DNA from 2 places in the Protofrankia sp. BMG5.30 genome. Region 1 is predicted to be linked to the other one. Evidence: riboswitches for the same ligand, from Rfam matches in the RefSeq annotation. Region 1 holds a riboswitch; the other holds the start of a gene.
The links. A riboswitch is a leader RNA that binds a small molecule or an ion and turns the genes downstream of it on or off. The one in region 1 is predicted to bind cobalamin.
Positions count from the first base shown of each region.

Region 2: linked by a shared signal. The riboswitch ahead of BL254_RS15395 (ABC transporter substrate-binding protein) and the one ahead of bluB (5,6-dimethylbenzimidazole synthase) in region 1 are both predicted to bind cobalamin.

Region 1 covers NZ_MOME01000004.1:85,859-91,258, reverse strand. Annotated here, with positions in the region: gene BL254_RS01125 (hypothetical protein) at 39-233, opposite strand; gene BL254_RS01120 (GNAT family N-acetyltransferase) at 724-1,224, opposite strand; gene BL254_RS26710 (hypothetical protein) at 1,332-1,481, shown strand; gene BL254_RS01115 (hypothetical protein) at 1,478-1,792, shown strand; cobalamin riboswitch at 1,976-2,204, shown strand; gene bluB (5,6-dimethylbenzimidazole synthase) at 2,266-2,901, shown strand; gene BL254_RS01105 (SRPBCC family protein) at 3,220-3,708, shown strand; gene BL254_RS01100 (hypothetical protein) at 3,914-4,366, shown strand; gene BL254_RS01095 (hypothetical protein) at 4,637-5,137, opposite strand.
Region 2 covers NZ_MOME01000025.1:109,566-114,174, reverse strand. Annotated here, with positions in the region: gene BL254_RS15400 (iron ABC transporter permease) at 1-1,015, opposite strand, end outside; gene BL254_RS15395 (ABC transporter substrate-binding protein) at 1,078-2,259, opposite strand; cobalamin riboswitch at 2,450-2,656, opposite strand; gene BL254_RS15390 (helix-turn-helix transcriptional regulator) at 2,781-3,215, shown strand; partial or broken gene BL254_RS28445 (MFS transporter) at 3,419-3,595, opposite strand; gene BL254_RS15380 (superoxide dismutase) at 3,831-4,442, opposite strand.

The DNA of each region.
Region 1 (5,400 bases):
ACGACAATAGGGCGAAGGGTGAGCGCCCTTTCGAGGGGTCAGCTTGCCTTCGAGTGTGGGTCCATGGACAGCTCGTGGAGGAGCGCGTCGAACGCGGCATCACTGGTACAGATGACCGATCGTCCTGCGGCAAGGTCCTCGCGTGCTTCGTCGATCGCCTGCTGGGTAGCGGAGTCGGGTTTGTCCGCCCATTCGTACGGCTCGGGGTATGGCCAAGCGTTGGGTTGCGTCACTTCCCACCTCCCCTGGGTCAGCCWAGGCCCTTCGATGGTCACATCGAAGGGCCTTCAAAGCATGCCCACACATGCGAGCACTGACAAGAACATCGGAGCGTGAGTTAAGACCGTCTTCATCACCGGACCGGCGGATCCAGAGTCGCGTCGGGCGGCCTACCCCCACCCGGGCCCTTCTCACGCCCGCGTGGCCTTCAGGCGGCCAACCTACTCCGCGCGGTCAGGCCGTGGAGACGGCCCACGGGACGGTTCGGAGATCGTTTGGTGCACTTTTAGGCCCCGCGGCGCACTTCCGGCTGACCGGCCGGGGTGGCCCCGCAACATCTGGCTCAGGTCAGTCGAGCTACCCGCCAGCGTCCGATGRGACGCCCCGCGGGCGCCCGGCGGACGTCCGCCCTGCTCGCTGACGTGGGCATGYGGGTGACGCCGACGCACTCTCTGGCGGAAGTCCGTGCCGCCGGGAGCGGTAGGCGGCGATCTGGAGCCGGATTCAGCGGCTGATCTGCGCCGCGGCGGCGCTCATCCGTTTCAGGAGACGGTTGGTGGCGGGCACCTGGGTGAACCCGTACTTGATGCAGAAGGAGACCGCCTGTTCGTCGATCGCGTCGACCACGATGAACCGCGCGGCGACCGTCCTGGTTGCCTCGACGACCCGGCCGACGGCGTCGGCAAGCAGGAGGCCGCCGAGCCCCTGGCCCTGAAGCGTCTTGTCCAGCGCCAGCTTCGCCAACAGGACTGCCGGGATCTGCACGGGGTTTCCACGGCCTAACGACCTCGGCAGGTCGTCACGCATCAGGAGATGGGCCGCGATCGTGTAGTAGGCGACCACCCGCCCATCGGCGGACCAGACAAAGGTCCGCCCAGTTCTACGCGACTCGGTGGTGAGAGCATGACGACGGAGCCACTCGTCGAGCTCGGGCTGACCGCTGTCGAAGTGATCCGCTCCGTGGAGCTCATCCAGTGCCTCGCTGACGAATCTGCTCGCGGTCACCGTCGCTCGATGACGGAATCAAGCCGTGYGGCGGCGCGGGTCAGRGCGTCGTTGGGCTCCGCGKGAGCGTCCAGGGAAGCAAGCAGTTCGAGGATCAGGGGTGGCGCGTGGATCGGGCCAAGCGTTACTACAAGATGTTCTGCCCCTGCGACAAGAAGCACATGAAGGTCGTTCACCCGACCCCGTCGGACCCGGACTACCGACGGAACCTCATCGGTCAGCTCAAGAGGGCGACGTGCTGGGAGTGGTCGAAGTGAGAGTGCTGATCGCTCAGCGTGCGGTGTACCGCGGGCCCCTGGACGGGTTCGAGGCCCGGGTGGATCGGCTGATGGACGCTCTCCTGGATCTGCACGGGATCATTGATCCGGACATCGCCGCGAGCCTCACCGAGGGCTGGGTGGACGTCACAATGGTGGTCGAGGTGGACCGGTTCGACGACGAGGCGATCCACGAGGCGATCCGCTGGAGTCGATCGTCCCTACGTGCGGTGATTCACGCTATTGGCGACCGGATTCCGGGGTGGGATGACGGTCAGGTGTGCGAGGCCAAGGTGCTCACGGACGCCTGATCCCCCCGAAGCATGGGGGCCGATGGCTGCTTGCTCACGTTCTTCACCAAGCCTTCGGCCGGGGCCGTCCCGTGGGATGATCGTGGTGGCATTGTTCGCGAGGTGCCCCAGGTTGCCTGGGGTCTCGGGCGCATRACCGGATGACCGGTCGGGTGCGCTCGGGGCGGCCAGGCGGCCGGGGAGAATCGGGAAGCCGGTGTGAGTCCGGCACGGGCCCGCCGCGGTGATCGGGGAGCCGCCGCCCACGCGCACGGGCCACGTCCGACGGATCGGGTGCTGACGGACTGGATGGTGGTCGTCCAGGTGCCGCCCGCGCGATCGAGGTCCGCTGGACGCGGCCCGGGAGCAGCCACTGGACCGCGCGGTCCGGGAAGGCGGGCGGTCAGGTGCTGATCCGAGAGTCCGAAGACCGGCCTCGCATCCGTGCCATCCGTCGACGGGCGGGTGGCGGACAGCGGGAGCCTGCCATGCCAGTGGACCTGTACGGCGTGATCCATCAGCGGCGTGACGTCCGCGCCCAGTTCACCGGGGCACCGATCCCGGACGGCGTCCTCGAGCGGGTGCTCGCCGCGGCGCATGCCGCCCCCAGCGTCGGGCTGAGTCAGCCGTGGGACTTCATCGTGATCGAAAACCAGCGCACCCGGCGCGCTTTCTACGAGCATGTCAGACGGGAACGCGCGGTCTTCGCCGCGACTCTGACGGGTGAGCGGGCCGCCCGGTTCGCCCAGATCAAGATCGACGGTGTCCTGGAGTCCACGCTTTCCATCGTGGTGACCTATGACGAGAAGCGCGGCGGGCCCGCCGTCCTGGGACGGCATGCTATTGCGGACGCGGGGGTGTACTCGGTATGTCTGGCGATCCAGAATCTGTGGCTGGCGGCCACCGCCGAGGGCCTCGGGTGCGGCTGGGTGTCGTTCTTCCGTGAACAGGCCGTCCAGGACATGCTGGRTATTCCCGACGGTATCCGGCCGGTYGCGTGGCTGTGCCTCGGCCCGGTCACGCATCACGAGCAGGCCCCCGACCTGGAAAGACATGGCTGGGCCCGCCGCCGGCCGCTGGAGCGCGCACTCCATCGTGAGACGTGGCAGTCCGCCATTGATCATCTGTAGTGGGCGGGAAAAAGCCGTCCGTGTACACATGGGGGATACACATGGGGCGGGATGCGTCTGGCTGAGGGCAGGGCGCGGCCGACCGCGAACGAGGCCACGGCTCGGCCCCGCGTGGCCGTGTCGACAGCCACATCCGCGCCCACACTCATGTTCTTGATGAGTTCGCGTTCTTGGTGAAAGGTAAGAGGCTGTGGTGGACGTCCGTCGGATATGGGAGCAGCCGGCCATCGTTTCCGGGGTCGCTGCGGTGGTACGAACCAGGTGGCCTGGCCAGGTCGACCGGTCTGACCGGCGCGAACGGKCCGGGCGGCGGGCGTCGTGAGCGGCCGGCGTCGGGTGTACGTGGTGACCCAGCTCTCCCCGGCCGCGCCGTCAGCGGTGTTCGAGCTCCTGGCGGACGGCGCGGGCTGGTCGCGGTGGGCGGCTCCGCTCATATCGCGATCGTGGTGGGAACGGGAGGGCACACCCCCGCCGGGCGGTGTGGGAGCGGTGCGTCGGGTTGGCCGGCCACCCCTGATCTCCCGTGAAGAGATCGTTGAGTATCTTCCGGCTCGTCGGCACGCCTACCGGGTTCGTTCGGGTCTGCTGCCGATACGCGACTATCTGGCGACGGTGGATCTGGCGCCGGTGGACGGCGGTACCGAGATCGTCTGGCAGGGCAGCTTCGTCCCGCTCGTGCCGGGGACGGGAGCGCTTCTCGCCGGTGTCCTGAAGTTCTTCACCGCCAGGCTTGCTCGCCGCCTCGCCAGGGCCGCGGCCGCGGGCCCGCAACCGGGTCCGGCAGCCACGCCGCCGGCCACGGCCTGAGCCGTCCAGCGGCCTGGCGGAAGCCTGGCGGAAGGAAGGCCTCCACGGGCCCGCGGTCTGTCCGGGCCCGGCGCCGGGCCGATGGGCGTCAGTGGGTGCTCGCCGGTGACGGCAAGAATGATCATTTGTGGGGGTGGCGTGCTGGCCGGGGTGGTTCAGCCGGCCGGGATGCCCCCTGGGGGCGTCAGGTGGCGTACCGGTGTCGATGCTGCCAGACCGGGTACGGCCGTCTGAACGGGCCGTTGACGCGGCCAGCCCCGTGCACCGGTTCGTCCTCGAGAATGCTCTGGAGGAGATCATGTCCGTGAGACTGAGCCGCCGTTCCTACGAGCATGCCAGAAAACTGATCGAAAACGGTGCCGTGGTACTCGACGAACGAGACGACTGGAGCGTGCACCAGCCCTCGACGCGGCAGGAGAACGAGTTCATTTCCGAACATGGCTTCAACGAGTATCAGAAATGGTATCTGGGAATCTCCGAGGACGACGACGAGGACGACAGGAAACGGTACAGGTTCCCGTACGGGGACTTCAGCAGAGTGCACCTTTGTGGCGTTCTCACGGCCGAGTCACGGGCCGGCCGGTACAAGTACTTCGACATTGAATGGGCGGTGGCCCATCTGCACGGGATGCTGGACGCGCTGATGAGCACGAAATAGCATCCGGGTACGGAACACGGTTCGGGTGCGAAGTGAGGTCCGGGCCGCCCGGGGTAATGCTGGCGGGTGCCCGATGGCCGTCCGGCGATCGCGACGGTACGGGCGGTGGCGGGTCACCGGCCGTACCGGGAGTCGGCGTTGCACAACCATCGGGCTGGCCGGAATCGGGCTGGTGGGCCGGTGAGCCTGAAAAGCCGGATCTGGTCCGTTTCCGCCGGCCTGTTCACTGCTGCCGGCAGGGGCCCGTCGCTTTGTCCGCTGCTTCTTTGCCTACTGCTTCCGGAAGGTCAGTATCGTGCCGTTGGCCGTTCCGATCCCGGCCGTTCCGATGGTCCCGCTCAGACCGTGGCCCTCGAAGGCGATCGAAGCCGCCAGACCGGCTATCTGATTGTCACTGGTAATCGTGTAGCCGGCGGCCGGCAGCGCCTGGCGGTAGAAGGTCGCCACCGCGTTGTCGGAGACACCGCTCAGGGTGAGCACGGACTCGTTGTTCCTGGACGTACCGGCCTCCACCTCGGCGCCCGGTGGGATCGGGAAGTCCTCGGGGACGTTCGCGGCCTTCAACGCGTCCCTGCCCGTGGCCACCTGCCCGCCGCCCGGCAGTGACGCCGAAATGGACGGCAGGGCCGTCGGCAGGCCCGTGGGCAGCGATGTCGGCAGCCCGCTCGGCAGAGTCACCGATCCGGTCGGCCCGGTCGACCCGGTTGTCACGCTCGTGCCCGTCGCTTCGCCACAGGCTCCGAGCAGCAGTACCGCCAGGCCACCGCCCATGGCTGCCACCGCCATCCGATGCCGTGTGGTGCCGACGTAGCCACCGGAACCTCCGGAAGCACCCAATCTGATCTCCCCCTTCACACACCCCGGGTGTGACGCGTGTCCTGTTCGGCCGGCCTCGCCCGCCGGTGTCCGTCCCGCCCGCATGGAGACGATCCCCAACGGTTGGTGCCGGTCGATGTGGGTTGGTGCCGGTCGTCACACGATAGGCATCACATGCCGACGCGCCGCCGCGGCTGTCGGCAGCCTGTCAGCGCGGC
Region 2 (4,609 bases), on a different contig from region 1:
GCAGCCGGTGGTCGGACGTCCCCAGCAGCCGGCGGGCGATATGCGGGACGGCGATCCCCAGGAAGGCGACCGGCCCGCAGAACGCGGTCACGGTGCCGGCGAGCACCGAGGTGCCCATCAGCGTGACGGTGCGTACCCACCGTACCCGTACGCCTGCCGTGCGGGCGTAGTTCTCCCCGAGCAGCAGGGCGTTGAGCGGCTTCACCGAGGCCATGCCGGCGGCCAGCCCCAGGCCGATCGTCGGGGCGAACACCATCAGGTCGTCGGTGGAGGTGCCCGAGAAACTTCCCAGCGACCACGTCCAGTACTGGATGGCCCGCTGCGGGGAGGTCCAGGTCAGCAGCAGGCTGACCAGCGAGCTGACCGCGGCGCCGAGCACCACCCCGATGACGAGCAGGGTGACGACCGAACGGACCCAGCGGGCCAGGGTGAGGACGGCGACGAGGACCACCGCCGCGCCGGCCGCGCCGGCGACGATCACCCCGGCCCGTCCGGTGCCCGCCGCGCCCGCGGTGAACGTCGCCCCGGAGCCGCCGACACCGGCGACGACGAGAGCCACCCCGAGGCTCGCGCCCGCGCTGACCCCCAGCGAGTAGGGGTCGGCCAGCGGGTTGCGGAAGAGCGTCTGCATCTGCAGTCCCGCCGCGCCCAGCGCCGCGCCCGCGAGCGCCGCGGTGACGGCGCGGGGGAGCCGGACCTGGGCGATCACGACCGTCCAGCGCGGATCGTGCGGTTCGGCTCCCACCAGCACCCGCGCGGTCTCGCTCAGGGGGACCGCGACCGACCCCACGGCGACCGCGAGCACGAACATCACCAGGGTGGCGGTGGCAAGCCCGGCGAGCACGCCGGCCCGCCGTCGCCCGCGCCGCCCGGCGGTGCCCCCGTCCGCGTCTCTGTCCGGCGCGTCGCCGCCGGGCCGCGCGGACGGGGGAAGCGTCTGCCGGGGCAGGCCGAACGCCGGTGGGCCGAGCACGGGCGGCGCTGCCGTGGCCGCCGTCATTGTGGCCCCCGTCATTGTGGCCGTCGTTGTGGCCGCAGCCGTCGTTGCCGTGTCGTTCGTGCGGGTGGCTGCCGTGGTCATGCGGGCAGCTGCCGGTAGAAGGCGAAACGGTGCCCTGGCACGGCGTCCGGGTGCAGGATCGCGACGAGGTCGCCGAGAACCAGGTCGGGGCGGGTGACACCGCGTTCCCAGTAGTCGTTGCCGCCGCCGGGCCCGATGGCGAGGGTGTTCGACCACACCCGCCCGCCGCGGACGGCGGCGAGGGTGCCGTAGCGGGAGTCGGCCGCGACCGCCTCGCCGATCGTCGTCCACTCGCCGTCGGTGAGCCAGACCGGGGCGTCCCCGCCCCTGGCGTACACCGCCTCGAAGCTCAGCTCCAGGCTGCCGGTGTCCCGGCTGTCGGCCCACGGGTAGACGGCCCCGGCGTCCGCGAGGAGTTTGCCGACGTAGCTGCCGCCCGCGGGCATGTACCAGGTGCCCTGGTACATCGACCCGGGCAGGACCCGCACCGGCGGCCCGCCGGCGGCCCTTGCCCGGGCCGCGATCGCGGTGTAGTCCGTGGTGATCTGCTCGAAGACCTTCGCGGCCTTCTCCTCGTCGCCGGTGAGCGCGGCCATCACCTTGATCCATTCGGCCCGTCCCAGCGGATCACCCTCCAGCCATTCGGCGTTCGCCAGGACGGTGCCGCCGGCCCTGCGGATCGCCGGGTACTGCGGTGTGTCCGTGCCGCCCGTCATCAGCACGTCCGGCTGGGCGGTGACGACCTTCTCCACGTCGATCTGCCCGCCACCGGCGTACTCGACGACCTTCCCGTCGGCGATCCGCCCGCGGATCCCGGCGTCGACGACGCTCGCCGCGTTCGCCACCCCGGTCAGGACCTCGGCCCGGCCGAGGTCGGTCAGCAGCGGCAGATGGGTGGTGGACGCCGAGTACAGGCTGCGGATCGGCACCTCGACCCGCGGCGCGTCCGCCAGCGCACCGGTGAGCGCCGGTGCCGGCGCACCGCACCGCACGAGTACGTAGGACTCCGGTTTCCCGCCCGGGTACGGCTGGTTGACCGTCAGGATCTCGTAACTTCCGTGGTAGGTGATCGTCACGTTTCTGGCGTGGGTGAACGTGGACTTGACCGGGAAGTAGTCGACGTCCGGGCTGAACCGGCTGATGCAGCCCCGGTCGTCGGCTGCCACGCTCCCTGCCGAGCGGGCGCCGTCGCCGCATCCGGCCAGGAAAGCGACCAGGGCCGCGATGCCGAGCAGCACGGCCGGCTGCCACCGGCGATCCGGCTGTCGCTGGCGATCAGGCTGCCACCGGCGATGTCGGCGCCGCGCCCGCGGTCCGCCGGGAATGCTGGCGGCACAGCTTCTGGCGGTACTACAGATTCTGACAGTACGCATGACGGCACGTGCGGGCACCACGTACACCGACCGCCTCTCCAGCACCTCGTGGAATGGGTCTTTCCGGTGCCGTGGCCGGTCTCCTGGCTGACGGGTCCGCGCCTTCGGCCGGCCTTCCCAGGCATGTGAYGCCCAGTGACCTCCGCTGCGCCGCGGACAGGGCCGAAGACTTCCCGATCACAGTGGCGAGGGCCGCGCCGGTACTCCACCGGCTTCCCGAACGCCACGGCCGGATCAGGCTACCCATCCAGAGCAAACACCTGCAAGAATTGACATCTGAGCAGATGACCAGCCATTGAACGGATGACCAGCCAGGTGGCAGGTCAGGTGGCAGGGCCGCGCGGGGCGAGGCGTGGGTGGCGGCCGTCGATGGGAGTATGAGATCCATGCACCGCATCGCGCCGGGCCGGTCGGCCAAGGTGATCGACGGCGACCGGGCCTGCGATGCCGCGGGCGCGGTGGCGGACCGGGCCCGCATCCAGCACTGGGCGGCACGGTTCGCGATCCTCGCGGACCCGGGACGCCTCGCGATCCTGCTCGCGGTCCGTCACGCCGGCCCGATCTCCGTCTCCGACCTGGCGGCCGGAGTGGGCATGAACGACACAGCGGTCTCGCAGGCGTTACGTATTCTCCGCTACCACGCCGTCGTCTCCCCGCACCGGGACGGACGTGTCATCCGCTACACCCTCAGTGACAGCAGCATTGTCGATCTGCTGGACGGCGTCCATCCCGCCCCCGCTCTCGCGCACAACGGCATCGCGCACCCGGACGGCTTCGACGAGGAAGCGCATCCGTCGGCGCCGGTGCCCCCGACGGGCTGAGCGCCTGCCTCTCGGGGTGACAGGCCCGTCGCGATCAGGGCTGCGAAAGCTCCTGATGCGTTTGCCCGCGGACTGATCGCCAGGGCCCGGTCCGCCGGATGCGGAGACCCTGCCAGCAGCCCGGCCACCGCCGGCCAGACGACACCGAGCATGTCGGCCAGCGGGACCGAGGCCAGCAGCGCGGCGTTCGCGAGATCGCAGCCGACCATCAGCCGCCGGCGGTCGACCCGGTCGGCGAGGGCGCCGGCGACCAGCCCGAACAGCAGGTAGGGCAGTGCCTCCACGGCGGTGAGCGCCGCCGTCCACGCCGCGGATCCGCTGGTCTGGAAGACGAGTATCGGCAGCAGGACGGCCGGCACCGCGCTGCCGGACAGCGACACCGTGCGCGCGCACCAGAACCGCACGAAGGCCGCGTCGCGGTACAGCGACGCGGCCTGACGGTGGTGCGTTTTTCGCGGCCCTGGCCGCCTCGTCAGCCCCCAGGTTGCGCGGCCTCATCGGTACCGGTGGCGGCAGGCGCCYGGCGGTACCGATGAGGCGGCCCGTGCGGTGGCCCGCGGCCCGGGACGCTGCCGGCCGGCAGCGGTGGTCACCAGCCGGCCGGCCACGGCCGGGTCAGCCCTGGCGGGACTGCCGGGCCGCGGTGTAGCGGGCCGCGACGTCGGCCCAGTTGACGATGTTCCACAGGGCGGTGACGTAGTCGGCCTTGACGTTCTTGTACTGGAGGTAGAAGGCGTGCTCCCAGGCGTCGAAGACCAGCAGCGGGGTGCTGCCGATGCCGACGTTGCCCTGGTGGTCGTAGACCTGCTCGATCAGGAGCCGGTCGGCGACGGGCTCGTAGGACAGCACACCCCAGCCGGAGCCCTGGATCGTGCTGGTGGCGGCGGTGAGCTGGGCCTTGAACGCGTCGAACGAGCCGAAGTCGTTGGCGACGGCGTCGGCGAGGGCGCCGTCGGGCTTGTCGCCGCCGTCGGGGGAGAGGTTCTGCCAGTAGAGCGAGTGCAGGACGTGACCGGAGACGTTGAACGCGAGCGTCTTCTCCAGGCCGACGATGGCGGCGAAGTCGCCCTTGTCACGGGCTTCGGCGAGCTTGTCGAGGGTGGTGTTGGCGCCGGCGACGTAGGCGGCGTGGTGCTTGTCGTGGTGCAGTTCCAGGATCTCGCCGCTGATCGACGGCTCGAGAGCGGCGTAGTCGTAGGGCAGGTCGGGCAGTGCGTAGGTCGCCACGGGTGTGGAGTCCTCTCATCACGGTGAGATATGGGATATGTGCGGGACAGAACGCTGTGGATCCGCTCCTGGTCCTTGGGGCCTGACGCTACGCGGTACCCGGCGCTCCACGGGCGCCTGGCTGGCCGGGATGCGTGCGCAGGGCCGTTGACCGGGTGACCGGGTGG